Regions from separate parts of the Bradyrhizobium sp. CB3481 genome, predicted to be linked through region 3. Evidence: predicted binding sites of a transcription regulator. Region 3 holds the regulator's gene; each other region holds the start of a gene.
The links. Region 3 encodes HrcA, which represses chaperone genes, less so after heat shock. Its sites were predicted from a motif close to GTTAGCACTCNCNNNNNGNGAGTGCTAAC; they were not measured.
Positions count from the first base shown of each region.

Region 1 (9,925 bases), 3.0 Mb from region 3:
GCTCTACGTCGAGGGCCGGCTGGTGGAGCGGCTCGCGCCCGGCCGGCACGCGTTCTGGATCGCCGGCCGCAAGATCGAGGTCAAGCGCCTCGACCTGCGTCCGCAGGCGGTCGAGATCACCGCGCAGGAAATGCTGACCAAGGATCGCATCGCGCTGCGTGTGACCCTGACGGCATTCCGCCGGATCGTCGACCCCGAGCGCGTGGTCGCTGCCGTGCCCGACGTGGATGCGTGGCTGTACCGCCTGGTGCAGTTCGCGATCCGCGAGGCGGTCGCCGGCCGCACGCTCGACGAGGTGCTGTCGGCGAAGGCGGCGCTGGATGCGGAGCTGCGCGACTATGTCCGCGACCGCGTCGCGGACAGCGGCGTGGAGGTCACGGAGCTCGGCGTGAAGGACGTGATCCTGCCCGGCGAGATCCGCGAGCTCGTCAATAAGGTGGTGGAGGCGGAGCGGGTCGCCAAGGCGAACCTGATCCGCCGTCAGGAAGAGACCGCGGCGACGCGCTCGCTTCTGAACACCGCCAAGCTGATGGAGGAGAACCCGCTGCTGCTGCGGCTCAAGGAGCTGGAGTCGCTGGAGCGGCTGGTCGAGAAGGTCGGCCGGATCGACCTGCATGCAGGCGACGGGCAGGGCCTCGACGCGCTGCTGAGCAAGCTGGTCCGCATCAAGTCGGCGGAGAACGCATGACAAAACAGAAGGGCCGCCCATGGACGGCCCTTCGCAAGGGCATCACATGACAATAGGAGCCGGTTATGGCTGAGATCTATTGGAGAGCGGACAACATTGCCACCATCGCCGGCTTCCTCTCGGCTGCCGAATGCGACGACTATATCAGGCTCGGCGAAGCGACCGGCTTCGAAGAGGCACCGATCACCACCGCGCGGGGGATGATCATGATGAAGGACGTGCGCAACAACGACCGGGTGATGATTGACGATCCAGCGCGGGCGCTGGCGCTTTATCAGCGTCTCTCGGACGATCTGGCGCCGCGCTTTCAGCGGACATGGACACCGGTGGCGTTCAACGAGCGGCTTCGGCTCTATCGCTACGATATCGGGCAGCAGTTCGATTGGCATCGTGACGGCTACTTCCAGAGGCCGAACGGCGAACGCAGCTTCTTCACGTTCATGGTCTACCTGAACGACGACTTCGACGGTGGCGCGACGTCGTTCAGCGACGATGGCTTCGGCTTCTCGACCGGCGGAATGCTGCGCATCACGCCGGCGAAAGGCATGGGGCTGCTGTTCCACCACCCGATTCTGCATCGCGGCGATCCCGTTACGACGGGACGCAAATACGTGTTGCGAACGGACGTGATGTATCGCCGTGCGGCGGCCGCATGACGGCAATTGTCCCCCTGGAATGACAGGCGGAGACATTTGATTCAAACAAAGAGTGCGCGGTTTGCGCCGCGCCCTCTGTCATCAGCCGCGTCGGCATGATCTTCTTTTCCCGCGACGCCGGCGACAACGGCAAGCCGCCGGCCATCCGTTACGAGCGGATCGGGACGGTGGTGCGCTGACAGCACGTGCGCAAATCCGGCAGCGATGCCGGGGTTTGCGTTTACCCAGTCGGTTCTACTTCTCGTTCTTGCTCGAAATCCACGCGCCGAAATTGGAACTTCGCGCACTGTTACCGTATTACCCATGCGCATTTTGCGGGTTGCGTCCGGCGGTCCGTTTGCATCTAACTCCCTTAGGCTCTGCAAGCAGAAAGTCTGCGCGCAGCCGGGCGTTTGGAATTTGGTAGCGTGCCAGCGTGTTTGTGCGAGTAGAGAGCAAATTTAATCGATGTTGAGACGATCGTTTCGCGATTCTCCAAATGGAGGACGCCGTAGACGCGTCACCGCGGGTATGTCGCAGTGATGCCTCACGGCGGAATGGGCAACCGCCTTCTCGCAGCATTGCCTGCGCCGGATCTCGGTCTGCTAGAACCCGATCTTGAGATGATCGCGCTCAATCAGGACGGGGTCGTTTCGCGGGCAGGTGACGCTATCGACTATGTTCTCTTCCCGAACAACGGCGCCATCACGTTGATGATCGACATGGCGGACGGACACACGGTGGCCACTGCGGCCATTGGACGTGAGGGAGCCGTCGGCCTGCTTTCGGTGCTCGGGCCATCACCTTCGGCGATTACGGCTGTCGTACGCGCGACCGGCACCGCCTTCCGGATCCCGGCATCGCGGTTTTACGGCGCATTCAACCGCAGTCCAGCGATCAGGCGCATGGTTCAAACTCACATCCGGGCGCTGTTGATACAGTTCCAGCTCGGTCTGGCCTGCAATGCGCTGCACCCTGTCCAGGCCCGCATGGCGCGCTGGCTGCTTCAGCTGCGTGATCGCGTCGACCATGATGCGCTCCCGCTCACCCAGCACGCGCTCTCGCAAATGCTCGGTGTGCGGCGTACGACCGTGACGCTCGTGATGCGTAATCTGCGTGCGCGCGGCGCGATCAGGTCAGATCGGCGCGGCCTGATCGAGATCAACCGGGCGCGGCTCGCGGCCGCCGCTTGCGAGTGCCACAACGCCATGCGCCTCGAAGTAGAGGAGATATTCTCGTCGAATTCGGCTCAATCTCGCGCGGCGGTTCTGCCCGAAGTCAAATCGCGTGATGCGATGTGAAGGCGCTTCGCGCCGCCGACTGACCTTCCACCTTGGACTTGCGGCTATCATGTTGGGGAAAGCCGATCGAGCGGATCGCCCACCGATCAGGTTCTCTGCCGCAAATCATGTTCACGTGCTGACCGAGATGCCGCCTCGAGTCTTGCAATCTCTCGCAGTACCTTCGCGGTTTGGCGCAGCTCCTTGCGCTCCGGACCCGGCTTTAGCCGTCGTGCCTCATCAAGTATGTCCTTGGCCTGCAACAGCCAGGTGGATGTCTCGCTTGAATTGTCCGTGCGCGGCATAACGTCCCCTCCGTCCCGACCATCATCTGATCAGCGTGAAACCATTACGCAGTGGCGCTCGCGTGATGATGCTGCACTCCGATGACTGGCTCCTCGACCCAGGCTTCGCGCGCAAACCACGGGTGATCGGTATGACAGATCACGCAACGGGTGCGCGAGAAGAATACCGGCCGGCGGCCGAAGCTTTCACGATCAGTCCTGATACCGGTGGGAATCGCATGTCCAGTTTGCGGACATTTGACCATCACCATACCCATGTCGCTCTCCCTGTGATTGCCTAGATTGTTGGCGCGAAGAGCACCGGCCGGTTGGATTGCCCTTGTCGGTGCGGCTTTACTGGGGGGCATCGCGCACCTCGTTCGGTCGAGCAGTGCTGGTGGGGCTTGTGCTCGCCGGGCTGTCCAACCGGCCGGATCCTCGTCGAACGTCCTGGACGTGAATTGAGCAGGCTCGCTAGCCGGCCTGGTGGAACACCTTGCTGAAGTGCTTCCTGATCGGTTCACCCGTTTCGGTCGCAAGCTTCTGTGCAAGTGTCCACAATTCCCTGTTCTGATCGGAAGCGGCGACGATGGCCTTGCGTGCTTGCTCCGCGGACAAGGTGAGAACATCGGTCGCCGACTTGCTGCCGCACAGATGGATCATGAAATCCAGCGTGGAGGCGGTGTTGGCGTTTGAGAGTTCAAACACCTTCAGCCCGTAGTCGGTCGCGCTTTTGGCGTTGCTTGAATAGGTCTCGCACAGCGCTTCCGTCATCTTCTCCGACGCGGCCTTGATCTTCTCGAAGCCTTCCTGTGTGCGGGCGAGGACCTGTTCGCTGCCGGCCATGCCGGGCAAGGCCATCTTGGAGAAGTCCGGCAGCGGCATTCCGAAGAGATTGGTTCCGTTCGCTTTGGTTCCGTTTGTCGTCACTTTCATTTCGCTTTCACTCACGCGACATTACTCCTTCCAAGCGAAAGCATTCTCCGCGACGCTCGTTTGCGTCACGAGAGCTCACGCTCCGTGTTCGATCAGATTTTGGATGAGCTTTGATTTAGCCCCTTACCCGTTATCGACTTTGGGCCAAGAGAAGCGAAACGTCGGTTCGAATTGCGACTCTCGCTGAATATTTTTTTGAGCTTGTCAACACAAACGATCGTATATTTATGTCGAACTGTGCATAACAAGGATATTTCAGGCCGAAGCCGATCTTTTCCTCAGCGTAGCGTTGCAAGGGAGGCGTCGGCATTCGCCGTGTTATGGCAACATTGTTGTTCCAAGCAAAAACCCCGGCATCGCTGCCGGGGTTCTGCATTCTTGTGATTGCCTTGAGTGGTTGGCCTTAGAAGTCCATGCCGCCCATGCCGCCGCCCGGGGGCATGCCGGCCGCCGGAGCGTTCTTCTTCGGCAGTTCGGCGATCATGGCTTCGGTGGTGATCAGGAGAGCCGCGACCGAGGACGCGTTCTGGATCGCGGTGCGGACCACCTTGGTCGGGTCGATGATGCCCTTGGAGACCAGGTTGCCGTACTCGCCGGTCTGCGAGTCGAAGCCGTAGTTGTACTGCTCCTTCTCGAGGATCTTGCCGACGATGACGGAGCCGTCTTCACCGGCGTTGACCGCGATCTGGCGGGCCGGTGCGGACAGCGCCTTGCGCACGATCTCGACGCCGGTCTTCTGGTCGTCGTTCTGGGTCTTGATGCGCTTGAGCTGCTCGGAGGCGCGGAGCAGGGCGACGCCGCCGCCCGGCACGATGCCTTCTTCAACAGCCGCGCGGGTCGCATGCATCGCGTCATCCACGCGATCCTTGCGCTCCTTCACCTCGACCTCGGTCGCGCCGCCGACGCGGATCACCGCGACGCCGCCCGCGAGCTTGGCCAGACGCTCCTGCAGCTTCTCACGGTCGTAGTCCGAGGTGGTTTCCTCGATCTGCGCCTTGATCTGGGCAACGCGGGCCTCGATATCGGCCTTCTTGCCGGCGCCGTTGACGATCGTGGTGTTTTCCTTGTCGATCATCACCTTCTTGGCGCGGCCGAGCATCTGCAGCGTGACGTTCTCGAGCTTGATGCCGAGATCTTCCGAGATCGCCTGGCCGCCGGTCAGGATCGCGATGTCCTGCAGCATGGCCTTGCGGCGATCGCCGAAGCCCGGAGCCTTGACGGCCGCGACCTTCAGGCCGCCACGCAGACGGTTGACGACGAGGGTGGCGAGGGCTTCGCCTTCGACGTCTTCGGCGACGATGACCAGCGGCTTGCCGGTCTGCACCACGGCTTCCAGCAGCGGCAGCAGCTCGTTCAGCGAGGACAGCTTCTTCTCGTTGATCAGGATGTAGGCGTCTTCCATCTCAACGCGCATCTTGTCGGCGTTGGTGACGAAGTAGGGCGAGATGTAGCCGCGGTCGAACTGCATGCCCTCGACGACGTCGAGTTCGGTCTCAAGCGACTTGGCTTCTTCAACCGTGATGACGCCCTCGTTGCCGACCTTCTTCATGGCGTCGGCGAGGAACTTGCCGATTTCGGCGTCGCCGTTGGCCGAGATGGTGCCGACCTGGGCGATTTCCTCGTTCGAGGTGACCTTCTTGGAGTTCTTCTCGAGGTCGGCGACCACGGCTTCCACCGCGAGGTCGATACCGCGCTTGAGATCCATCGGGTTCATGCCGGCGGCAACCGACTTGGCGCCTTCACGGACGATCGCAGCCGCGAGCACGGTCGCGGTGGTGGTGCCGTCGCCGGCCGCATCGGCGGACTTGGAGGCGACTTCGCGCACCATCTGCGCACCCATGTTCTCGAACTTGTCGTCGAGCTCGATCTCCTTGGCGACGGTGACGCCGTCCTTGGTGATGCGGGGCGCGCCGAACGACTTGTCGAGCACGACGTTGCGGCCCTTCGGACCGAGCGTGACCTTCACGGCATTGGCGAGGATGTCGACGCCGCGCAGCATGCGGTCGCGGGCATCAACGCCGAATTTGACTTCTTTGGCTGACATATCTGGTTTCCCTGAGTTGATCTTTGTTTCTCACCCTTTGAGGGGAGGCGCCTTGCGGCGCTCCTCAGGGTGAGCGTGGCAGGCGAAGGATTAGGCGGCCTTCTTCTTGGAGGCGGGCAGGTCGAGCACGCCCATGATGTCGGACTCCTTCATGATCAGGAGCTCCTGGCCGTCGATTTTGACCTCGGTGCCCGACCACTTGCCGAACAGCACGCGGTCGCCGACCTTGAGGTCGATCGGGATCAGCTTGCCGGCTTCGTCGCGGCCACCCGGGCCCACGGCGACGATTTCGCCCTGGGAGGGCTTTTCCTTGGCACTGTCCGGAATGATGATGCCGCCAGCGGTCTTCTCTTCTGCGTCGATGCGCTTGACCACGACGCGGTCGTGAAGCGGACGGAATGTCATGCAGTCCTCCTAAACGTCTGGAAATGTTGTCGAATTCTGGATTGTTAGCAGTCCGCACCGGCGAGTGCCAATGCGGCTGCGGCAGATTTAGGCCAGACTTGTTTGGGGGACAAGGGCTTCTAGCAGAAAAATTAGCACTCAAATATCTCGTCTGCCAAATTTCTCCGGCATGCTTAACGCCCGACCGGTCACCGCCCGATCCCGTATTAGCACGTGGGCTAAGCTGCTGCTAATGCTGGAATTTTCAACACATCATTAAACATTTAGGCTTGTGATGGGTTGGTAGCGTGCGTCACAATTCTCTCATGTGAGCGCATCTCCGCCGGGGTGGCTCGGTGCCACCACGACAATGCGCTCCAGAAATGGAGGTACAGGCATGGTCTCGCGGGTTGGTGTTTCCGACGACTTCCGGAAACAGGTGCTGGGTTACGGGCTGACGACGGCGCAAATCCTCTATCGGATGCCGGACCACCCTTCATTGCTGCAGACCTATGTCTGGCAGAACTACGATCTCTTTCCAAAATTCCCGGCGCTGAAGGACTTCCTCGCTTTCTGGCAGGAGAAGCTTGATGGCCCGCTGTATTCCGTGACCGTCGCCCATTCCAGGCTGATCAAGCCGGCCGAGCTGCGCGCGGTCGACGGGGTGTTTCAGCTGCATTGATTGGGCGGCGTAGGGTGGGTTAGCGCAGCGTAACCCACCATGCTTCTGCGTGCCGCAGCGCTGCGGTGGGTTACGCCTTCGGCTAACCCACCCTACGCAGGCGAATTCGTGTTAGCTTCCGCGATAAACAAAAAGGGAGGCACAAATGGCCAGGAAGAAAGTGACATCACGGCCCGCGGCACAGCCCGCCGTGAAGAAAAAATGGTCGGGCCACAAGGCATCAGCCAAGTCCTCGGCCCGCAAGACCATCAAATCCAAGGCGCGCGTGTCGAAGGCCAAGCCCGCTAAGAAGGCGCGGCCGAAGCAGACCATCGCCATCAGCCATCACCGCGAAGAGGATTTCAAAGCCGACGGCCTGCGCACTTACGCAAAGTACCGCGACCTCGGCATCAAGGATGCGACCCATGGCCTGGCGCAGGCGCATGTGATCCGCCTGCAGGGTCCGTGCAATCCGGCGGAAGTTTCCAAGCTGCATTACCACGACGTCGAATTCCAGATGGTCTACGTGCTCAAGGGCTGGGTGAAGACCTACATGGAAGGGCAAGGCGAGACGCTGATGAAAGAGGGCAGCGCCTGGACCCAGCCGCCGCGCATCAAACACCTGATCATGGATTATTCCGACGACGTGGAACTGCTGGAAGTGATCTTGCCGGCGGATTTCAAGACGGTGGAGTTGGCGTCGTAAGGGACGTGCGTTTACCTACGCTCGTCGTGCCCGGGCTTGACCCAGGCATCCACGTCTTACTTTCTCGTCGGTCAGAACAAGAACGTGGATGGCCGGGACAAGCCCGGCCATGACGGCAATCTATGTGAGAACCCCCACCACCGCGCCCATCAAACACGTCGTGATCGTCCCCGATACGATCGACTTCAATCCCAGCGCGTTGATTTCCTCGCGGCGCTCCGGCGCCATGGTGCCGAGGCCGCCGATCATGATGCCGAGGCTGGCGAAGTTGGCGAAGCCGCACATCGCATAGAGCATGATCAGCCGCGAGCGCGGATCGAGCGCCTCAGCGCCGAGTTTTGACAATTCGAGATAGGCGATCAGCTCGTTGAGCACGGTCTTGGTGCCCATCAGGCTTCCGGCCGTGATGGCCTGCGGCCAGGGCAGGCCGATCAGCCAGCAGACCGGCGCCATCAAATAGCCGAGCAGCCGCTGCAGCGAAATTTTTGCGCCGCCAATCTCGGGCAACAGGCCGAGAATGGCATTAGCGAGATAGACCAGCGCCACCAGCACCAAAAGCATCGCGACGATGTTGAGGAGCAGTTCGAGTCCCGCGGTGGTGCCCTTGACGATGGCATCCATGGTCGAGGACGTCTGCATATCAGGATCTTCCAATGATCCGCCGGTGCGCTTGTCCGATGTTTCCGGCACCATGATCAGGCTGACCAGGATCGCCGCTGGCGCGCCAAGCACCGATGCGATCACGAAATGCGCGGCAGCATCCGGAATCAGCGGCGCCAGGAAGGTGGCATAGAGCACCAGCACGGTGCCGGCGATGCCGGCCATGCCGCCGGTCATCACCAGGAACAATTCGCTGCGCGTCAGCTGCGCCAGATAGGGGCGGATGAACAGCGGCGCCTCGACCATGCCGAGAAAGATATTGGCCGCGGTGGACAGCCCGACTGCGCCGCCGACGCCGAGCGTGCGCTCTAGCAGCCACGCCATGCCGCGCACGATCGGCGGTAGCACGCGCCAATAGAACAGCAGCGTGGTCAGGACGCTCATAACAAGAACGATCGGCAATGCCTGGAACGCCAGTACGAAATCCGCGCCCGGCGCCTTGAGATCGAACGGCAGCGCGCCGCCGCCGATATAGCCGAACACGAAGGAGGTGCCCGCGCGCGTCGCCGCCGAGATGGTGTTGACCGCATCGTTGATGGCGCCGAATGCTTTTGCCACCGGCGGCAGCTTGAGCAGCACCAGCGCGGTGACGATGGTGGTGGCAAGGCCGATGGCCGCCTGCCGCAGCGAGACCGCGCGGCGGTTTTCACTGAGCGCCCACGCGATGGCCAATAGCGCCAGCACGCCAAACGCCGATTGTAGCTGCAGCATGGATCCCCCGAAGCCCCTGACGGGATTATGCCAGCGCCGCAAGATTGTGAAACCCCCAACTCGTGTCCCGGACGCGGTGCAGCGCCACTTGACGCTGCGCCGCAGAGCCGGGACCCATCTCGCGCATGGAAATAGGTCCCGGCTCAGCAGCGCGGCACTTCGCGCCGCGCTGCGTCCGGGACACGGTACCTATCCGCGCCTCGCCATTGACAACCATGCCGCGCTCGGCCACCCGTCTCCGCCATGTCCTCGACGCTACCGGTGGGTGCCCGCGAACTGCTCAGGCACGGGCCGTTCCTGTTTTTCCTGCTGTCGCGCAGCCTTTCGCGCTTCTCCAGCCAGATCGCCGCGGTCGCGATCGGCTGGCAGATCTATGACCTCACCGGCAGTGCCTTCGATCTCGGCATGGTCGGGCTGGTGCAGTTCCTGCCCACGGCGCTGCTGGTTTTCGTGGCCGGCCATGCCGCCGATCGCTTCGAGCGCAAGCGCGTGGTGCAGCTTTGCCAGATCGCCGAAGCCATGACGGCGCTGTTCCTGGCGGTCTCGACCTTTGCCGGCTGGCTCAACGAGGTGCAGATCTTCATCGCGACCTTCGTGATTGGGATCGCCGGCGCGTTCGAGAGTCCGGCTACGGCCGCGCTGCTGCCGCTGATCGCGCCAAAGGGCTCGCTGCAGCGGGCCACTGCGATTTCCTCCGGCGCTGCTCAGATCGCGACCATCACCGGGCCAGCGCTCGGCGGTCTCGCGTACGTCCTTGCGCCGAGCCTGCCTTATCTCGTCATCGTCGTATTCTGGCTGGCGGGCGCAGTCCTCACCGGCTTCATCCAGGCGGAACGGCAGGAGCTTTCGAAGCCCGACACGACGTCGGACGACGTGTACGCGGGCGTCCGTTTCATCCGCAACAACCCGGCGATTCTCGGCACCATCTCGCTCGAC
Region 1 covers NZ_CP121647.1:3,188,844-3,198,768, forward strand. Annotated here, with positions in the region: gene QA643_RS15325 (slipin family protein) at 1-688, shown strand, start outside; gene QA643_RS15330 (2OG-Fe(II) oxygenase) at 754-1,344, shown strand; gene QA643_RS15335 (Crp/Fnr family transcriptional regulator) at 1,881-2,624, shown strand; gene QA643_RS15340 (hypothetical protein) at 2,953-3,165, opposite strand; gene QA643_RS15345 (phasin family protein) at 3,362-3,823, opposite strand; gene groL (chaperonin GroEL) at 4,227-5,867, opposite strand; gene QA643_RS15355 (co-chaperone GroES) at 5,958-6,272, opposite strand; gene QA643_RS15360 (usg protein) at 6,649-6,933, shown strand; gene QA643_RS15365 (cupin domain-containing protein) at 7,079-7,618, shown strand; gene QA643_RS15370 (nucleoside transporter C-terminal domain-containing protein) at 7,739-8,989, opposite strand; gene QA643_RS15375 (MFS transporter) at 9,233-9,925, shown strand, end outside.
Region 1: a site for HrcA is predicted at 6,316-6,344, ahead of QA643_RS15355 (co-chaperone GroES). Genes of this name have one in related genera too.

Region 2 (9,925 bases), 1.1 Mb from region 3:
GGCGACCTCGCGCGCGATGCCGGCATCAACGACATCGGCTCGTCGAGCCGGCGCGCCGATAGCGGCGGCGACAATGATTACGGCTCTCGCCAGGGCTTCTTCGACCAGGCTTCGCATGACGATGACGACGATATGGATCACGATGGCGACGGCTTTGACGGCGACGATGGCGACAGCGGCAGCGATTACGCGTAAAGCCTGCGAGAGTTGAAAATCAAACGGCCGCCCCACTGGGCGGCCGTTTCATTTCAAATCACATCACCGTAGATCAAATCACCACCACCTTGGCGCCGACACCGACGCGGCCGTAGAGATCGATCACGTCCTCGTTGCGCATCCGGATGCAGCCGCTTGAGACGTTGGTGCCGATGGTCCAGGGCTCGTTGGAGCCGTGGATGCGATAGAGCGAGGAGCCGAGATACATCGCGCGCGCACCGAGCGGATTGTCTGGGCCGCCTTCCATGTACCGCGGCAGGTCGGGACGGCGCGCCAGCATTTCCGGCGGCGGTGTCCAGGCCGGCCATTCCTTCTTCGCCGAGATCGTCTTGACGCCCGACCAGGTGAAGCCGGGCCGGCCGACGCCGACGCCGTAGCGCAGCGCCTTGCCGTCGCCCTGCACCAGGAACAGGAACTTGTTCGGCGTATCGATCACGATGGTGCCCGGGCTCTCTTTGCCGTGATACTCGACCAGCTGCTTTTCATATTTCGGATCGAGCCGGTGCTGCGCCGGATCGAGCACCTGCTCCTCGCGCTGCATCGATTGCTGCGGATCCATCGGAGGCAGCAGCATGCGCCGCCCGCCATATTCCGGCATCTGCTGATAGACCTGCTCGCGCTGATAGCGCCCGCCCTGCGGCGCGTCGCCGAACAGGAATTCGATGAAGCCGCCGCCCATGTTGGAGCGCTCGGCGGCGGCCACGCGCACCGGCGGCGGCGCGGGCTGCCGCGCGTAGATCACGGTGGGCTCGGGTGATGATGAGGCGTCGATCGCCGCGGCCTCACCGGCAAAGCAAAGACAAGACGCGCTCGCCAGGAGCGCCAAAGAGATTTTTCCGGACATCGACGTACTCTGTACTGTTCGTCACTTGTGGGAACGCAGGCGGCGCGACAAACGCCGCTGCATGCGAACAATACAAATCAAAACCTAATCGGTTTGGTAAACGTAACAGGCGTTTCGATTCACCATCCCGGCAATGGCGCGCGAATTTGCCCGGTAGCGTTTATTTTGCGTGAACGCACGGCCCTCATGGTTAATCGATGGTATTCGTGCGCCGATATGCAAGTTTCGCGCGTGAACCTCACGTTAAATCGCCTTGGTCTACAACACCTTCGAACTGGAAGGGGCGGGAAAATCTCATGTCGGTCAATCGCAAACGTTTTCGTATCGAATCCATTTTGGGCGACGCGCCAATTGTCATGCATGAAGAAGGCGGCGAGATCGGCCCGATGCACAAAGAGATCATGGCCGAGCTGCGCGCGATCCGCGCCCAGATGGCAAGCTTCGGCCATGCCGGCGCCCCCACCAGCGTACAGTCGGAAATCGCACGCGAGACCGCCGATGCGCATGCGCTGCTTGAAACCTATCGCGCCCAGATCGAGCAGTGCGAGAAGCTGAAGGTCGAGCTCGACCTGATCCACGACGCGATCAACCGCACCAAGCGCGAAATCGCCACCCTGCACGGCAAGAGCTTTGACGGCCAGGAAATGGCCAAGGTCAACGGCGAACTCGGCGCCGTCGTCGGCGGCACTGAACAGGCCACCCAGCAGATTCTGGAAGCTACCGAAGCGATCGACCAGGCGGCGACCGCGCTCTCCAAGAACATCTCGCCCGACCAGCAGAAGCTGCTCTCAGAAGAAATCCAGGAACGCGTCGTCTCGATCTTCGAGGCCTGCAACTTCCAGGACCTCACCGGTCAGCGCATCAGCAAGGTGATGACCACGATGAAGTTCATCGAGCAGCACATCTACACCATGATGGACATCTGGGGCGGCGTCGACGCGATCAAGGCCCATGCCATTCCGGTCGTCGACACCCGCGAGGGCGATGCCAAGCTGCTCAACGGTCCGAAGCTCGATGGCGACATCGGTCACGCCTCGCAGGACGACATCGACGCCATGTTCAATTGATCGGCTGGTTAACGCAGCCCAAACAAAACGCGGGCAGCGATGCCGGCGTTTTTTGTTTCTGACCCCTTCCCCGCTATCATCGTCCGCGAAGGCGAAGGCGGACGATCCAGTATTGCAGAGACGTCAGCGATTCATCTGAGGGGCCGCAGCGTACTGAATGCCCGCCTTCGCGGGCATGACAAACACCCGTGTCGCGCCAGCCTCACGCCCGCGGGGCGCAGCGGACATAGACCATGTTGCCGTAGCGGACCGCGGCATCCTTGTCGATGAAGCGGGTGATCAGCACGCGGCCATCGAACGAGATGATCTCGCGGTCCTGTTCCCCCCCGGCGGGACCGGCCGGGCCGATATAGTTCTTGCCGCCCGGTGAGCCCTTGAGGCGCAGCTCCTGCGGGGTGGCCTGGTCGGCCAGATGCATGACGACACCGCCGGAGGTGCCGGCGCCGATCACATAGGGCTGCTTGCACTGGCCGCGCGCCGCCGCCTCGGTGCGGGCGCGATCGTTCGGATTCTGGAACGAGGCAAGACCCCACCGGCCGACGATCTCGTCGGCGCGGATAGTCGCCGGCATTTCGGGCGCGACGCCGGGCTCGGCCTCGGGCGCCGGATTGGACGACAGCGAAGGCAAGCTCATGCTGCCGCATGCTGCGAGCAAGACCGTCAGCGCCGACGCGGCCGCCAGATTGGCAACCGTACGCGCATTACGTGAGCTGATCATCGCATTCCCCCGACAATTCCTTGGCCGCTCCCGTCAAGCAGCCAACCGTAAAAAGCCTGCCGGAGCAATGACGTCGGTCGAATTACGCCGCTGCACCGATTTGGTTTCCGTGGGAGCATCCTATACCGGCCTCAAGAAGGCCTTAACCCCCTTGTTTGCTTGACAGGATCAGCGCCAAGCCATATTTCCCGGCCCCACGTTTAGCACTCAACCGCGAAGATTGCTAAGGGCGCGCTGTCCCGCCCGGGGGCGGCTTCGAATACCCGGCATATCCGCCATTTTCAATGGCGCAGACCTGAAACCGAGCCTTTCCCAGAGGAACTTCAAGAGGAGACGTCATGGCCAAAACCAAATTCCGCCCGCTGCATGATCGTGTCGTGGTCAAGCGCATCGATGCCGAAGAGAAGACCAAGGGTGGCATCATCATTCCCGACACCGCCAAGGAAAAGCCGTCGCAGGGCGAAGTGACCGCCGTCGGCCCGGGCGGCCGTGACGAAACCGGCAAGCTGATCCCGATCGACGTCAAGGTCGGCGACCGTGTGCTGTTCGGCAAGTGGTCGGGCACCGAGGTCAAGCTCGACGGCGAGGAACTCCTGATCATGAAGGAGTCCGACATCATGGGCGTGCTGACGTAACACGCGCTCCCCCTCACCCTGAGGAGACAGCGAAGCTGCCGTCTCGAAGGGCCCTTCGTTCCACAACTCATCCTTCGAGACGCGGCAAAACGGCCGCTCCTCAGGATGAGGACCATTCCAGGAGCAAATTCAATGGCTGCCAAAGACGTTAAATTTTCCGGCGACGCCCGCGACCGCATGCTGCGCGGCGTCGACGTTCTCGCCAACGCGGTGAAGGTGACGCTCGGTCCCAAGGGCCGCAACGTCGTGATCGAGAAGAGTTTTGGCGCACCCCGCATCACCAAGGACGGCGTCACCGTCGCCAAGGAGATCGAGCTCGAGGACAAGTTCGAGAACATGGGCGCGCAGATGCTGCGCGAAGTCGCCTCCAAGACCAACGACACCGCCGGCGACGGTACCACCACCGCAACCGTGCTGGCGCAGGCCATCGTGCGCGAAGGCGGCAAGGCGGTCGCGGCCGGCATGAACCCGATGGACCTCAAGCGCGGCATCGACATCGCGGTGCACGCCGTGGTCAAGGATCTCGAGAAGCGCGCCAAGCCGGTCGCCGCCTCGTCCGAGGTTGCCCAGGTCGGCACCATCTCGGCCAATGGCGACACCGCGATCGGCAAGATGATCGCCCAGGCGATGCAGAAGGTCGGCAATGAAGGCGTGATCACCGTCGAGGAGAACAAGTCGCTCGAGACCGAGGTCGACATCGTCGAGGGCATGAAGTTCGACCGCGGCTATCTGTCGCCCTACTTCATTACGAATGCCGAGAAGATGACCGCCGAGCTGGAAGACGTCTTCGTGCTGCTGCACGAGAAGAAACTGTCCGGCCTGCAGGCGATGCTGCCGGTGCTGGAAGCCGTGGTGCAGTCCGGCCGTCCGCTCTTGATCATCGCCGAGGACGTCGAGGGCGAGGCGCTGGCGACGCTGGTAGTCAACCGCCTGCGCGGCGGCTTGAAGGTCGCCGCCGTCAAGGCGCCGGGCTTCGGCGACCGCCGCAAGGCCATGCTGGAAGACATCGCGATCCTGACCGGCGGTCAGCTGATCTCCGAGGAACTCGGCATGAAGCTCGAAAGCGTCACCATCAACATGCTGGGGCGCGCAGGCAAGGTCGTGATCGACAAGGAGAACACGACCATCGTCAAGGGCGCCGGCAAGAAGAAGGACATCGAGGCCCGCGTCACCCAGATCAAGGCGCAGATCGAGGAGACCACCTCGGATTACGACCGCGAGAAGCTGCAGGAGCGGCTGGCCAAGCTCGCCGGCGGCGTTGCGGTGATCAAGGTCGGCGGCGCGACCGAGGTCGAGGTCAAGGAGAAAAAGGACCGCGTCGAGGACGCCCTCAACGCGACCCGCGCGGCCGTGCAGGAAGGCATCGTGCCGGGCGGCGGCGTGGCGCTGCTGCGCGCTAAGAAGGCCGTCGGCCGCATCAACAACGACAATTCCGACGTCCAGGCCGGTATCAACATCGTGCTGAAGGCGCTGGAAGCTCCGGTGCGCCAGATCTCGGAAAACGCCGGCGTCGAAGGCTCGCTCGTGGTCGGCAAGATCCTCGAGAACAAGTCGGAGACTTTCGGCTTCGATGCCCAGACCGAGCAATATGTCGACATGGTCGAGAAGGGTATCATCGACCCCGCCAAGGTGGTGCGCACCGCCCTGCAGGACGCCTCCTCCGTGGCCGGCCTCTTGGTGACCACCGAAGCCATGGTCGCCGAACTGCCGAAGGAGCCGGCCCCGGCGATGCCCGGCGGTGGCGGCGGCATGGGTGGAATGGGCGGCATGGGCTTCTGAGCCTATTCTGCCTACAATTATTTCCAGCGGGAGGCCCGCCACCGAGGTGGCGGGCCTTTCCATTGGTGCCGATATTTTGCCGTCCTACTTCACGCCTCCCGGCAAGCAGCCTATATTTGAGGAAACCGGAGTTTTCCGATGGCCGATGCAAACGCGCCCGTAAAGATTTCCGCCGATCTTCCCAAAGAGCTGTTCGACGCGCTGGTCGAACTAGCGAACAAGCGCGGCGTCTCGGCGAATACCGTCTTGCAGGAGGCGATCGCTCGCGAAAAGTATTTTTCCGACAAGGAAGCCAGCGGCGCATCGATCCTGATCGAAGAAAAGAACAAGACCTTCAAGAAGGTCCTTCGCGGATAACCACCTCATAACGCGGCTTTTGGGGGAAATGCCGATGCCGGTCGAGCAAGATCTCACCACGATAGGCGTTACAACTACAGCGGGCGGCGGCGCCATACCTGCCACCGCTGGTCAAATCGTGGAGAAACCCTACGATCCGACGGCCGATCGGGAAACCATTCGTGGCACTATCGCGCTGGCACTGGTCTGGGCTTTGGTTGGGGTCATCGGGGCCGTGGTCTTGACGGGTCTCGTCACGATGTACGCCTGTCACGGTGGCGGCGCCTGCAATGTGGAAACTATGGACCTGAAATCGATCCGGGCCGTGATTGAACTTGTCCTCACGCCGCTGATTGGCCTCGTTGGAGCGGTCACGGGCTTCTATTTTGGCGAAAAATCGGCATCCAGTAAGCCCGGTGGCTGACCCATCCGGCATGCGCTAATAATCCGGTCGCGATTCTTCCTGGCATCTGGACGGTGGCCTAAGCTATCTCCAAATCCTGTATCGACGACGAGGCCGCCCGCATGCGATTTTTCCTTGGTGCCGCGCTGATGCTGCTGCCGACTGCCGCTTTGACGGTGATCCCTGCGGCTCCCGCCCTCGCCCAAATGAAACTGCCCTCCAAGACAGCACCCGGCGCTGCGGAGACGCGCTATTTCACCGCAATCGACGGCCTGATGGACGGCAATGCCGACGTCGTGCTGAAGGAAACCCGCCAGGGCAAAACCGTCACCGCGGCGACCCTCGACGTCTGCTATCCCGCCGCCAAGGGTTCCGACCGCAAGGACCGTTTTGTCGCCAATCTCGCCGTGAATGGCCAGACCCTCACAGGCACGACGCAGAGCGTCGGTGACAAGCAGCCGGTGACCATCAAGCTGACGCGCAAGCCGACCGGCGACACCTTCGAATTCCGCGGCCAGATCTCGATCGGCCAGGCCGTCACTGAAGTCACCTCGACGGATAATTCCGATCTCAGCGAGAAGGAATTCCTCGAGAACCAGACCAGCGATGACGGCATTACGCCATCGCCGAAGGATTTTACCGAGGTCTCGCCGGAAGCGATCGGCGTGCGGGTCAAGCTCGACGCGGCGCTCGAGTTCCTGAAAAGCCTGAAGGGTGAGGCCGTTGAGGTCGGGCTCTCCAGCCTGTCGATCTCCTGCGATGCGCTGCGCGCCGGCGAGCAGACCATCAACCTCACGGCCGATCCGGAGCGGGCCGCCGCGCTGATCGCCAAAACCAAATCGATGCCGGGCGTGGTCGCGGCGGGATGGACCAGCGGCGCCATCGAGATGGACCGCACCATCCGCTTTGCCGCGAATGAATGGCGCGACGGCGAAAAGATCAACAAGGACAAGATCGCATCCGCAATCTCGGGCGTCCTCGCCAAAACGCTGTCCGCGAAGCCGGCGGAGGCCAGCTGGAACGCCAATACCGGAAAAGCAAAACTGACCTTCAAGCGGCCGAGCCCGATCTATCCGCCGCTCGCGCTCACCGAAACGCTCGAGATCACGGCGCTGGTCTCGCCGGACAAGCCCGGCGCTACCGATCGCCTGATGCTGTGGATCTCGAGCCCGGTGATCACGACTGCCGACGAAGGCACCGGTGCAAAACTGCATGTGTCGGAAGACTCGACCGGCGACGAGGAAGGTGGCGAGCCGAAGGATGACAATGGCGCGCTCGATGCGCTGGCTAAGGAATTCAAGGGCCAGCGCTGGGACGCCGACAGGAGTGTGTGGAAGTAGCGCGGCAGAATTACCGCACGTCACGCAATTACCGTGCGCTCGCCTCGAAAATTAAGATTCGATTCAGCTTAGAGGAACATCATTGGCTAACCAAAATTTGGATTAGGCCGATGTACGAGCGTGAGCCGAGTACCGTTGAAAGCATCTTGTCGGGGAATGTGTCCAGCGCGCTGGGGCCGGCGGCCCTGCGGAATTTCCTGAACTCCGGTCGAGACGATGTCCTGGTCGTGCGCGAGTCCTCGCATGCCCGCACGCGGAACATGCTGCTGGTCGCTGTCGCGCTTGCGGCCAGCTTTGGACTGGGATGGACAGGTGGCCTGAGTTGGCCCCAATTCGCCGGTGAATTCGACCTCGAAACGGTTGCGCAGAACGAAGCGCCCTCGCCGCGTATGGCCGAAGCACGCCCGAGCAAGATCGAAGCCGCTCGGAAGACGACATCGGCGACGGACTCGCCCGCCATTGTCGGCAGCATTCCCAAGCCGTCTCTGCCGCGCCCATCTGCGAGCGCAGTTTCCCAGGCCAATGTGATTCCTTCGGCGACGATTGCGATGCGGCAACCGGCGTTGGCCGCGCCGCCCGAAACCAGGCCGACGACCATTCCCGGCTGGACCGTCGTCGATGTGCGCGACGGCACCGCCGTTCTCGAAGGCCCCGAAGGTATCAAGATGGCCGCACGTGGCGATGCCATTCCCGGGCTCGGGCGGATCGAATCCATCGTGCGCTGGGGCAATCGCTGGATTGTCGCCACCGCCAACGGACTGATTGCGACGCAGTAGTCGTACCTAGTTCGTGTTGATGCGAAACCGCAGCGTCTTCGCGCCGATGAACGACACGAAATCGCCCTGCCGCTTCCAGGTAGCGGCAGCGCTTAGCGCCGCGATCAGCTCGTCATCCTGCTGAGCCTTATCCGGCGGACAGGTCCGGTTTTCCATCGCACCCATGACGAAGATCACGGTGTTGCCGGCCACCGAGAACTGGCCCTTGCCGCCCTTGCACCAGAGCTCGAGCGCCACCTCGCCGGCATCGCCGATTTCCAGATTGGGAATCCGCTTCGAGCCCGGCTGGCGGTTTGCATCGAGCTGCATTTCGCTTCCGAACGGAAAGCCGTCGTCCTCGGCCAATGCCGGGCTGAACGGCAAGGCGGCTGCGATCAGCAACAGCGAAGCGGCGCCTGCGCGGGCCGTATGTAGCAACGAAATCATGCATCCTCTCGAAAAGACCAGACCTACCGCGCCGCGCGCCGTTCTATTGGACAATGACGGGATTGGCTAGGGCGTCGCTGCATCGATGGGGATCGCCGCGCGCTTTGGACGTGGGGCGATGCGCCAAGCATGCTGCAAGATGTGGGCACGCTATCGCTTTGCCTATCCTACCGCTGTGTTGAGCAAGCCGCGCTATTTCAAGACCAGCATCGTGAACGGATAGACGTATGCCTGCAGCGTCACCAGCACGCCGACGAGGCAGGCCAGCACGATGGAATGCAGGAAGACGTAGCGCAGGATCGAGCCCTCGTGGCCGTACCAGTTGGTGGCGGTCGAAGCGACCACGATCGATTGCGCGTCGATCATCTTGCCCATGACGCCGCCGGAGGAGTTGGCCGCAGCCATCAGAACCGGCGACAGGCCAAGCTGCTCGGAGGTGATCTTCTGCAAGTTGCCGAACAACACGTTTGAAGCGGTATCCGATCCGGTCAAGGCAACGCCGAGCCAGCCGAGCAGCGTGCCGAAGAAGGGATAGAGCACGCCGGTCGCCGCGAAGGCGAGGCCGAGCGTGGCGTCGACGCCGGAGAGCCGCGTCAGCGTGCCGATCGCCAGCATCGCCGAGATCGTGATCAGCGAGATCGCGCACAGCCTGATGGTGCGGCCGTATTCGGCGACCATCTTGACCGGCGAAAAGCCCATCAAGAGGCCGGAGATGATGGCGGCGAGCAGCATGCCGGTTCCGGTGAAGGACAGATAGGTGAAGTCGAACAGCGCCGCTTCCGGCGTCGGCTTGGCGGCCACCGGCGGCACCTTGTTGATCATGTTGTGCAGCTCGGGCACCTGATATTTCCAGGCGAAGTTGGCATTTGCCCAGCCCTTGAACGCGCCGGTGCCCCAGATCAGCATCACGACGCAGACGATGATCCACGGCAGAAGCGCGCTCCAGAGCTGCGGCTGGCTGAGCTTGGTCGTATCCAGCGGCTTGGCGGGCGCCATGGTGGCAGCCGATTCATCTTTGCCGCGCAACGCCGGCGACAGCCAGAGCTCGCGCGGCTGCCACATTTTAAGAAACAGGATCAGGCAGCCCATCGATATCAGCGACGCGCCGATATCGACGATCCACGGGTTGATGAAGTTCGAGATCACGAATTGCGGGACGGCAAAGGAGACGCCGGTGACGAGAATGGCGGGCCAGATCGTGATCATGCCGCGCCAGCCGGCAAAGGCCCAGATCAGCCAGAACGGCACGATCAGCGAAAAGAACGGCAATTGCCTGCCGACCATGGCGCCGAGCACGTAGGGATCGAGGCCGGTGACCGTTGCCAGGCCCTGGATCGGCGTGCCGAGCGCGCCATAGGCGACAGGCGCGGTGTTGGCGATCAGCG
Region 2 covers NZ_CP121647.1:1,237,522-1,247,446, reverse strand. Annotated here, with positions in the region: gene QA643_RS05945 (DUF2076 domain-containing protein) at 1-195, shown strand, start outside; gene QA643_RS05940 (L,D-transpeptidase) at 269-1,060, opposite strand; gene QA643_RS05935 (protein phosphatase CheZ) at 1,357-2,127, shown strand; gene QA643_RS05930 (hypothetical protein) at 2,330-2,845, opposite strand; gene QA643_RS05925 (hypothetical protein) at 2,736-3,008, shown strand; gene QA643_RS05920 (co-chaperone GroES) at 3,184-3,480, shown strand; gene groL (chaperonin GroEL) at 3,613-5,259, shown strand; gene QA643_RS05910 (hypothetical protein) at 5,398-5,616, shown strand; gene QA643_RS05905 (hypothetical protein) at 5,651-6,019, shown strand; gene QA643_RS05900 (hypothetical protein) at 6,148-7,338, shown strand; gene QA643_RS05895 (hypothetical protein) at 7,329-8,114, shown strand; gene QA643_RS05890 (META domain-containing protein) at 8,121-8,540, opposite strand; gene QA643_RS05885 (L-lactate permease) at 8,733-9,925, opposite strand, start outside.
Region 2: a site for HrcA is predicted at 3,045-3,073, ahead of QA643_RS05920 (co-chaperone GroES). Genes of this name have one in related genera too.

Region 3 (9,925 bases):
CTTCTGAAATCGCCAGCTTCAGTTCATCCGCCCACATCTGCGGCGTCTGGTCGGGGCGCGCATAGATCAGGTCGAACGAGTAGCGGTCGAACGCGCTGCGCGCGATGGCGACGGCGTCGAGCGCTTCGCGCGCGCTGTGCAGCCGTCCAAGGGCCTTGAGAGACGCGTCGTCGAGCGCCTGCACGCCGAGCGAAACGCGGTTGACGCCGGCGGTGCGATAGCCGCGAAACCGCGTTGCCTCCACGCTGGTCGGATTGGCTTCCAGCGTCACCTCGACATTGTCGGCGACGCGCCAGTGTTTTCCGATCGCATCCAGAACGGCGCCGACGGTGTGCGGCTGCATCAGCGACGGCGTCCCGCCGCCGAGAAAGATCGAGGTGACGGTTCGCTCACCGGTGCGCTCAGCCGTGGTTTCGATCTCACGCTCGAACGCGCGGGCAAATCTCGCTTCGTCGATCGCGGCGTGGCGGACATGGCTGTTGAAATCGCAATACGGGCATTTCGACAGGCAGAACGGCCAGTGCACGTAGACGCCGAAGGCCGCTCGCTTGCCGTAATGGCGCTCGGTGCTAGCCAAGGCAGATCTCCGCCAGTTTGACGAAGGCGCGGGCGCGGTGCGACAGGCCAAGGCCAAGCGGGGGCAGGCCGTGCTTTTCGATCGAAGCCATCTCGCCGAAGGTACGCGTATGTCCGTCGGGAAGGAACATCGGATCGTAGCCGAAACCGGCGGTGCCGCGGGGCGGCCAGGCCAGCGTTCCGTCGACGCGCGCCTCGACCTCTTCGAGATGGCCGTCCGGCCACGCCACGCATAGCGCCGAGACGAAATGCGCCTTGCGCTTGTCTGATGTGGTCGCGCCGCGCTCCTGCAACAGGCGCTCGATCCGGGTCATCGCGGCCGTGAAATCCTTGCCCTCGCCGGCCCAGCGCGCCGAGTAGATCCCCGGTGCGCCGTCGAGCGCATCGACCACGAGGCCGGAATCGTCGGCAAAGGCCGGCAACTGCGCCGCATTGGCGGCCGCGATCGCCTTGATCGCGGCATTGGCCCGAAACGTCTTGCCGGTTTCATGGGGCTCGTCCAGGCCCAACTCGCCGGCCGAGACCGCCTCGACGCCATGCGGCGCGAGCAGTTCCCGCATCTCGGCAAGCTTGCCGGGATTATGGGTCGCGATCACGAGGCGGCCGGTGATTCGACGGTGCATGGGCGATCAGACTACGCCACGGCCAGCTTCTGCAAGTCCACCAAACGCGCGACGCCCTTGCGCGCCAGTTCCATCAGCGCGAGGAACTCGTCCTGCGAGAACGGCGTCTTCTCGGCGGTGCCCTGCACCTCGATGATGCGGCCGTCGCCGGTCATGACGAAATTGGCGTCGGTCTCGGCCTCGGAATCCTCGGCATAGTCGAGATCGAGCACCGGTGTGCCCTGATAGATGCCGCAGGAGATTGCGGCGACATTGTCACGCAGCACGTTGGCCTTCAGCATGTTGCGCGATTTCATCCAGGCGATGCAGTCGGCCAGCGCCACCCAGGCGCCGGTGATCGAGGCCGTGCGCGTGCCGCCATCGGCCTGGATCACGTCGCAATCGACGGTGATCTGGCGCTCGCCGAGCGCCTCCAGATCGACGGCCGCGCGCAAGGAGCGGCCGATCAGCCGCTGGATCTCGACGGTGCGGCCGCCTTGCTTGCCGGCGGCGGCCTCGCGGCGGGTGCGTTCCAGCGTGGCGCGCGGCAGCATGCCATATTCGGCGGTGACCCAGCCGCGACCTTGGCCCTTCAGCCAGGGCGGCAGCCGCTCTTCCAGCGTGGCGGTTACCAGCACGTGGGTATCGCCGAATTTAACCATGCAGGAACCTTCGGCGTATTTGACCACGCCGCGTTCCAGCGACACGGGGCGCAACTGATCCGGCGCACGGCGGCTTGGCCGCATGGGGAATCCTTTCGAAAATCGAGCGAAAATCCGTTTGCGGTGCTTGTAGGAGGGGGAGCGGGCAGCGGCAAGGGTTTTTGGCAGGGGTTTGGGCCGCCGATTTGGCGGGCAAAGCGCGCTTGTCATCGGCGCCCTGGGACGACAAATTAGGGGGCATCAGGGAGTTAACAGTGGCCCACCACGATCCGATCGGCCTGATCGCGCCGCATGCGGGGCTCGCCCAGCTCAACGAGCGCTCGCGCGACATTTTCCGGCAAATCGTCGAGAGCTATCTCGCCACCGGCGAACCTGTCGGCTCGCGCAACATTTCGCGCCTGATCGCGGTGCCGCTGTCGCCGGCGTCGGTCCGCAACGTGATGTCGGACCTCGAGACGCTCGGCCTGATCTACGCGCCGCATACTTCGGCAGGGCGGCTGCCTACCGAACTCGGCCTGCGCTTCTTCGTCGACGCGTTGATGCAGGTCGGCGACCTCACCGAGCCCGAGCGGGAATCGATCCAGAACCAGCTGGCCTCGGTCGGGCGCGCGCAATCGGTCGAGGCGGCGCTCGGCGAAGCCCTGACGCGGCTCTCCGGCCTGACGCGCGCGGCGGCGGTGGTGCTGACGGCGAAATCCAATTCGCGGCTCAAGCATATCGAATTCGTCCGCCTGGAGCCGGAGCGCGCGCTGGTCGTGCTGGTCGGCGAAGACGGCCAGGTCGAGAACCGGGTGCTGGCGCTGCCGCCCGGCGTTCCGCCCGCGGCGCTGACCGAAGCGACCAATTTCCTCAACGCCCGGATTCGCGGCCGCACACTGGCGGAAGCGCGGCTGGAGCTCGAAAACGCGCTGGCGCAGAGCCGGGCCGAGCTCGATCAGTTGACGCAGAAGGTGATCGCGGCCGGCATCGCGAGCTGGTCCGGCGGCGAACACGAGGAGCGCCAGTTGATCGTGCGCGGGCACGCCAATCTGCTGGAGGACCTGCACGCGCTGGAAGATCTCGAACGCGTCAAGTCGCTGTTCGACGATCTCGAGACCAAGCGCGGGGTGATCGATCTGCTTGGCCGCGCCGAGCGCGCCGAAGGCGTGCGGATTTTCATCGGATCGGAAAACAAGCTGTTCTCGCTGTCCGGCTCCTCCACCATCATCGCGCCCTATGGCGACGCCTCGGGCCGCATCGTCGGCGTTCTCGGCGTGATCGGGCCGACGCGGCTGAATTATGCGCGGGTGATCCCGACGGTGGATTACGCCGCGCGGATCGTCAGCCGGATGCTGGGCGGTTGATCCGGGCCGAATTGAGGTCCAATCCACGGCTTTATGGTTCTGATATATCTTGCTCCGGGCAGCGCGGGGCCCCTCCGGATCGCGCCGAAAGACATGCTTCCCTCAAAAACGCCATGGAACGCTTGATTTTCGGCCTCTAAAGCACGATATCCCGGCCAGCAAATCCCCCCATCGAACCAGATGCGTTTCTTGAGAAGGCAGCCTTATGACCGATCCCAACCGGCCGAGTAACGATGAGGCGAAACCGGCGGAGACCGGCGAGCCCGTGGTCTCGAAACCCTACATCATGCCTGACGATCCCGAGGAAGGATCGGTCGAGGCGTTGACGAAGGAGGTTGCCGAGGCGCGGGACAAGATGCTGCGCACGCTGGCGGAGATGGAAAATCTGCGCCAGCGCACGCGGCGCGAGGTTGCCGATTCCAAGATGTACGGCATCACCGGTTTCGCGCGCGACATTCTCGAAATCGCCGACAATCTGCAGCGCGCGCTGGATGCCATTCCGGCCGAAGCCAGGGAGACCGCCGATCCCGGCATCAAGGCCTTCATTGAAGGCGTCGAGCTGACCGAGCGCTCGCTGCTCAACACGCTGGAGAAGAACGGCGTCAAGAAGTTCGATCCGTCGGGCGAGAAGTTCGATCCCAACTTCCAGCAGGCAATGTACGAGGTGCCCGATCCGTCGGTCCCGTCGGGAACGGTGGTTCAGGTCGTGCAGGCTGGCTTCATGATCGGCGAGCGCGTGCTGCGCCCGGCACTGGTCGGCGTCTCCAAGGGCGGCGCGAAGGCTGCGCCTGCGAACAACGAACCGAACAGCGCGGCGTAGACAGTAGACCCTCATGGTGAGGAGGCGCTTTAGCGCCGTCTCGAACCATGAGGCCCCGCTGATGCATCCCGGCCTTCATCCTTCGAGACACCGCTAATGCGGCTCCTGAGGATGAGGGTTTACCACCGTGCACGTACTGCACCTCAAACCGCAATATCACCCGACTGGATGCGCTTGACGCCGGCCTTGGTCATGTCGGCCCAGGCTTTGGCGAGCGAGCCCTGCAGGTCGATGCCGCGGCAGGCGTCCTCGATCACATAGGTTTCGAAGCCGGCCTTGCGGGCGTCGAGCGCGCTCCAGGCGACGCAGTAATCGGTGGCGAGGCCGGCGAGGAACACCCGCTTCACCTTGCGCGCCTTCAAGTAAGCGGCGAGCCCCGTCGTGGTCTTGCCGTCGGCCTCGGTGAAGGCCGAATAGCTATCGACGTTCTTGTTGAAACCCTTGCGGATGACGAGCCCGGCATGCGGGATCGCGAGATCCTTTGATAGCAAGGCACTGTCGGTGCCCTGCACGCAATGATCCGGCCATAGCACCTGCTTGCCATAGGGGAGATCGACGGTTTCGAACGGCTTCTTGCCGGCATGCGAGGTCGCGAACGAGACGTGGCCCGGCGTGTGCCAGTCCTGCGTCAGCACCACATTGGCAAAACCCTTGGCGAGGCGGTTGACCACGGGAACGACCTGCTCGCCGTCCTTGACCGCGAGGCTGCCGCCGGGAAGGAAGCAGTTTTGCACGTCGATGACGATCAGCGCGGAAGCGTCATCCGGCTTGATCGGCGCGGCCATCAGCGCGCCGGGTAAGAGGGCAGCGACCGACGTCGCGCCAAAACCTGTCAGAACCAGCCTGCGAGAAAGCATAGCGCGTCTCCCCTGTTGCAAACCCGACTGCAGGGAAGGCTAGTTCCATGTGTGTACGAACGAAAGCCCGAAATTGCGGCGCGAGCCGCCAAGGGCGGGATCAGGTCTTTGGCTGGATTCCGTCCCGCACCGCGCGGAAGCGCGGAAAGGCCTTGGTCCACTCGTCGCGCGGCGACGAGCCGATGATGCGAAGCGAGGTCTGGGCGCCGAACCGCACCCATTGCACGATGGTAACAGGCGTATTGTCCTTGCCGCTGACGGCGTCGATCCGGGTCTCGAAGCCGGGCTGGCCGTCGATGCGGACCGGCTCGTTCATCGTGATGCGTCCGTCGCGCACGCCGGGGATCGTGGTCGCGATCTGCTGGGCGAAGCGGCCGCGATCGTCGGGCGAAGCCGCGGTCGAGCCGATCATGCCGAGGATCATGAAGGGGGCGATCTCAAAACCCTTCTTCTCGTCGCTGTCGGAGAGAATGAGAGCCGCGCCCGGCGCCAACGTGCGGACGTTCTTGAAGCTCGAAAGCTCGCTGATCTTGAACGGCATCAGTCCGAGCTGCTCGTCGACCGGCACCTCGGTGCGGATCGCGGCGGTGGCAAACATCTGCCGGATGGCATCGTCGGTATAGATTTTCGAGGCGTTTTCCGGCACCTGCACGGCGATATAGCCGGAGAAGGTGGGACCGGGCAGGATCATCGAATAGCGGCGCACATTGGTGGCGCCGTCCTTGCCGTTTTCGATCGTATAGTAGCCGAGCCCTGCTGAAGTCTCGAGGCTCTCCGGCTTGATGCCGCCGGCGCCGGCCGGATTGGCCTTGAAGGCGTTGGCGACTTCGCCATAGGCGTCGGCGGGCAGGTCGGTGACCAGCACCTTGACGCCCTGGTCCTCGGTCTCGAATCCCGTGAACGTTCTGGCCTTGTTGAGGCCGACCAGCGGCGTCATGCCGACCCTGGCGCCCGGCGGGAAGACCGGGTCGGCGGCGAGCGCGGAATCGGCAGAAGACAGAGCGGCGACGATCAGGGCAACCGCAGCGAAGGATCGAAATGGCGTCATAGAGGATCTACCGGTTTGGTATGGCGGCCGTTCAAGGTCGGACAATGCAGCTTGTGGAATCCTGGGGGCCTCGGGGCACGACGGGGTCGTTCCAGTCGGCCCGCTTTTAGCGGTTTTGACGTCCCTGCAACAGGGCAGGATAGGCGTCCGTTCCCCCGTTACATCGCGATATGTGTCGATTTTGCCCATCCTCGGGGCGCTTTTTTGAGGCGTTTGCAGCGGCCAAATACCGCTCCCCCTCTGGCGCGCGGCGTGGATGAGGCGCGGCGCCCGCCACTACTTCAGCGCCATGGATGATGGAGGCCTTGCCAGTTTCTTAACGCGGCTCGACGTGCAGGGCGGCCCGTGCCATGGCTGACACAATCTTTCAAACATCAGCCTTTTCAGGCCCTAAGCTTGCTTTCGGTCCTTGCGGGCCCAACCCACCCTCCTATATGAGGCTCACCGTCGCAATATCGCGAGTATTTGAACGTTGGGGGTTCGGTTAGGTGCGCCGTCCAGGGCCCAGCCAACCTGCCGCAAAAAGAAGGATATGAGGACCATGGGAAAGGTCATTGGGATCGATCTCGGCACCACGAATTCGTGCGTCGCCGTAATGGATGGCAAGACTGCGAAAGTCATCGAGAACGCCGAGGGCATGCGCACGACGCCTTCGATCGTTGCCGTCACCGATGACGGCGAGCGCCTCGTCGGCCAGCCTGCCAAGCGTCAGGCGGTGACCAATCCCGAGCGTACGTTCTTTGCGGTGAAGCGCCTGATCGGCCGCCGCTATGACGACCCGATGGTCGAGAAGGACAAGAAGCTCGTTCCCTACAAGATCGTCAAGGCATCGAACGGCGACGCCTGGGTCGAAGCCGACGGCAAAACCTACTCGCCCTCGCAGGTCTCGGCCTTCATCCTGCAGAAGATGAAGGAGACCGCGGAAGCCCATCTCGGCCAGAAGGTCGACCAGGCCGTTATCACCGTCCCCGCCTATTTCAACGACGCCCAGCGCCAGGCCACCAAGGACGCCGGCAAGATCGCCGGTCTTGAAGTGCTGCGCATCATCAACGAGCCGACGGCGGCCGCGCTCGCCTACGGTCTCGACAAATCGAAATCCGGCACGATCGCGGTCTACGACCTCGGCGGCGGCACCTTCGACGTCTCGATTCTGGAAATCGGCGACGGCGTGTTCGAGGTGAAGTCGACCAATGGCGACACCTTCCTCGGCGGTGAAGACTTTGACATGCGTCTTGTCAGCTATCTCGCCGACGAGTTCCAGAAGGAGCAGGGCATCAACCTGCGCAACGACAAGCTCGCTTTGCAGCGCCTGAAGGAGGCCGCTGAAAAAGCCAAGATCGAGCTGTCGTCGACGACGCAGACCGAAATCAACCTGCCGTTCATCACGGCGGACCAGACCGGACCGAAGCATCTGACGATGAAGCTGACCCGCGCCAAGTTCGAGGCGCTGGTCGACGATCTCGTGCAGAAGACCATCGAGCCGTGCCGCAAGGCGCTGAAGGACGCAGGCCTCACCGCCGCCGAAGTCGGCGAGGTGGTGTTGGTCGGCGGCATGACGCGCATGCCGAAGGTTCAGGAAGTCGTCAAGCAGCTGTTCGGCAAGGAGCCGCACAAGGGCGTCAACCCGGACGAGGTCGTCGCCATCGGCGCCGCGATCCAGGCCGGCGTGCTGCAGGGCGACGTCAAGGACGTGCTGCTGCTCGACGTGACCCCGCTATCGCTCGGCATCGAGACGCTGGGTGGCGTGTTCACCCGCATCATCGACCGCAACACCACGATCCCGACCAAGAAGAGCCAGGTGTTCTCGACCGCCGAGGACAACCAGAACGCCGTCACCATTCGCGTCTTCCAGGGTGAGCGCGAAATGGCGGCCGACAACAAGGTGCTCGGCCAGTTCGACCTGATGGGCATTCCGCCGGCCCCCCGCGGCATGCCGCAGATCGAGGTCACCTTCGACATCGACGCCAACGGCATCGTCAACGTCTCGGCCAGGGACAAGGCGACCGGCAAGGAGCAGCAGATCCGGATTCAGGCCTCCGGCGGCCTGTCGGAGAGCGACATCGAGAAGATGGTCAAGGACGCCGAGGCCAATGCGGCCGAGGACAAGAAGCGCCGCGAGGCGGTCGACGCCAAGAACCATGCCGATGCGCTGGTGCATTCCACCGAGAAGGCGCTGGCCGAGCACGGTTCGAAGGTCGCCGAGAGCGAGCGCCGCGCCATCGAGGATGCCGTCAGCGACCTCAAGGAAGCGCTGAAGGGCGACGATGCCGAGGCCATCAAGGCCAAGACCAATACGCTGGCGCAGGCGTCGATGAAGCTCGGCGAGGCCATGTACAAGCAGCAGGCCGAGGCGGACGCCAAGAAGGATGCCGCCAAGGATGACGTGGTCGACGCGGAGTTCACCGAGGTCGACGACGACAAGAACAACAAGAAGTCGGCTTAAGCGGGCTTTCGATCATGACCCTCATCCAAAAGAGCGCGCGGTCAGGCGTTCGATGGGTGGGGGTCATTTTTCTTTAAGCCGATGGCGGCATCTTCGATTGCTGGTGCTTTCGGCATGAAGGCGAATTTCGGGCGGGTTTGACTGATGTCCACCAAGCGCTGCTATTACGAAACCCTGGAAGTCGAGCGGAACGCAGACGAGTCGAAGCTCAAGTCCGCCTTCCGCAAGCTGGCGATGAAATGGCATCCGGACAAGAATCCGGGCGATGCCACCAGCGAAATGAAGTTCAAGGAAATCAACGAAGCCTATGAAGTGCTGAAGGACGGCGAGAAGCGTGCCGCCTATGACCGCTATGGCCATGCCGCGTTCGAGCAGGGCATGGGCGGCGGCGGCCCCGGCTTCGGCGCCGGCTTCGCGTCCTCCTTCTCGGATATTTTCGAAGACCTGTTCGGCATGGCCGGACAGCGGCGCGGCGGCGGTCGCGAGCGCGGCGCCGACCTGCGCTACAACATGGAGATCACGCTCGAGGAAGCGTTCCAGGGCAAGACCGCGCAGATCGAGATTCCGGTCTCGGTCACCTGCGAGCCCTGTTCGGGCACCGGCGCCAAGGCCGGCACCAAGCCGAAGACCTGCTCGACCTGCGGCGGCGCCGGCCGCGTCCGCCAGGCCCAGGGCTTCTTCACGCTGGAGCGCACCTGTCCGAGCTGTCAGGGCCGCGGTCAGATGATCGAAGATGCCTGTCCGAACTGCGCGGGATCAGGACGCGTGACGCGCGACCGCACGTTGTCGGTCAATATTCCCCCCGGTGTCGAGGACGGCACGCGCATTCGCCTCGCCGGCGAAGGCGAGGCTGGCATTCGCGGCGGCCCGCCCGGCGACCTCTATATTTTCCTTTCGCTCGCCACCCACGAATTCTTCCAGCGCGACGGCGCCGATCTGCACTGCCGGGTTCCGATCTCCATGGTCGCGGCCGCGCTCGGCGGCGAATTCGAGGTCCCGACCATCGAAAAGGGCAAGACCAAGGTGAAGGTGCCGGCCGGAACGCAGTCGGGCCGCCGTTTCCGCATTGCATCAAAAGGCATGCCGGTGCTCCGCTCGCGCCAGACCGGCGACATGTATGTCCAGGTCGTGGTCGAAACGCCGCAGAATCTGACCAAGAAGCAACAGGAACTCCTCGCCGAGTTCGAAAAACTGTCGTCCGGCGCCACCCAGCCGGAAGCGGCCGGCTTCTTCACCAAGGTCAAGGACTTCTTCGGCAACCGCGCCGCCTCCTGAGAACCGCAGCCGGGCGAGGTGCGATGCTCGCCCGCCAGTCATGATTCATTCAGCTTGCACAGTGTGTTATCGCGGGAACGCCGGCACTTTGGCAGGTCTGGCGCATTACCGTTTGGCTTGACCGTATCCCCGTCGACCTATACGTGTTTATGACTGTTTTCTGACATCCCCGCATCAAAGCGGGTCCCGCCTGGTAGCGACATGCCTTTGCAATCGTCCGTGCGTGCGTTGAAGAAGCCTCGTCTCGACGATGAGGTTCGCTTCCTCCGTTCATGGATCGAAAAGCCGCTGCACATGGG
Region 3 covers NZ_CP121647.1:168,185-178,109, reverse strand. Annotated here, with positions in the region: gene hemW (radical SAM family heme chaperone HemW) at 1-577, opposite strand, end outside; gene rdgB (RdgB/HAM1 family non-canonical purine NTP pyrophosphatase) at 570-1,199, opposite strand; gene rph (ribonuclease PH) at 1,211-1,924, opposite strand; gene hrcA (heat-inducible transcriptional repressor HrcA) at 2,095-3,183, shown strand; gene grpE (nucleotide exchange factor GrpE) at 3,389-4,003, shown strand; gene pncA (bifunctional nicotinamidase/pyrazinamidase) at 4,147-4,860, opposite strand; gene QA643_RS00805 (hypothetical protein) at 4,961-5,908, opposite strand; gene dnaK (molecular chaperone DnaK) at 6,450-8,351, shown strand; gene dnaJ (molecular chaperone DnaJ) at 8,496-9,626, shown strand; gene QA643_RS00790 (rRNA adenine N-6-methyltransferase family protein) at 9,828-9,925, shown strand, end outside.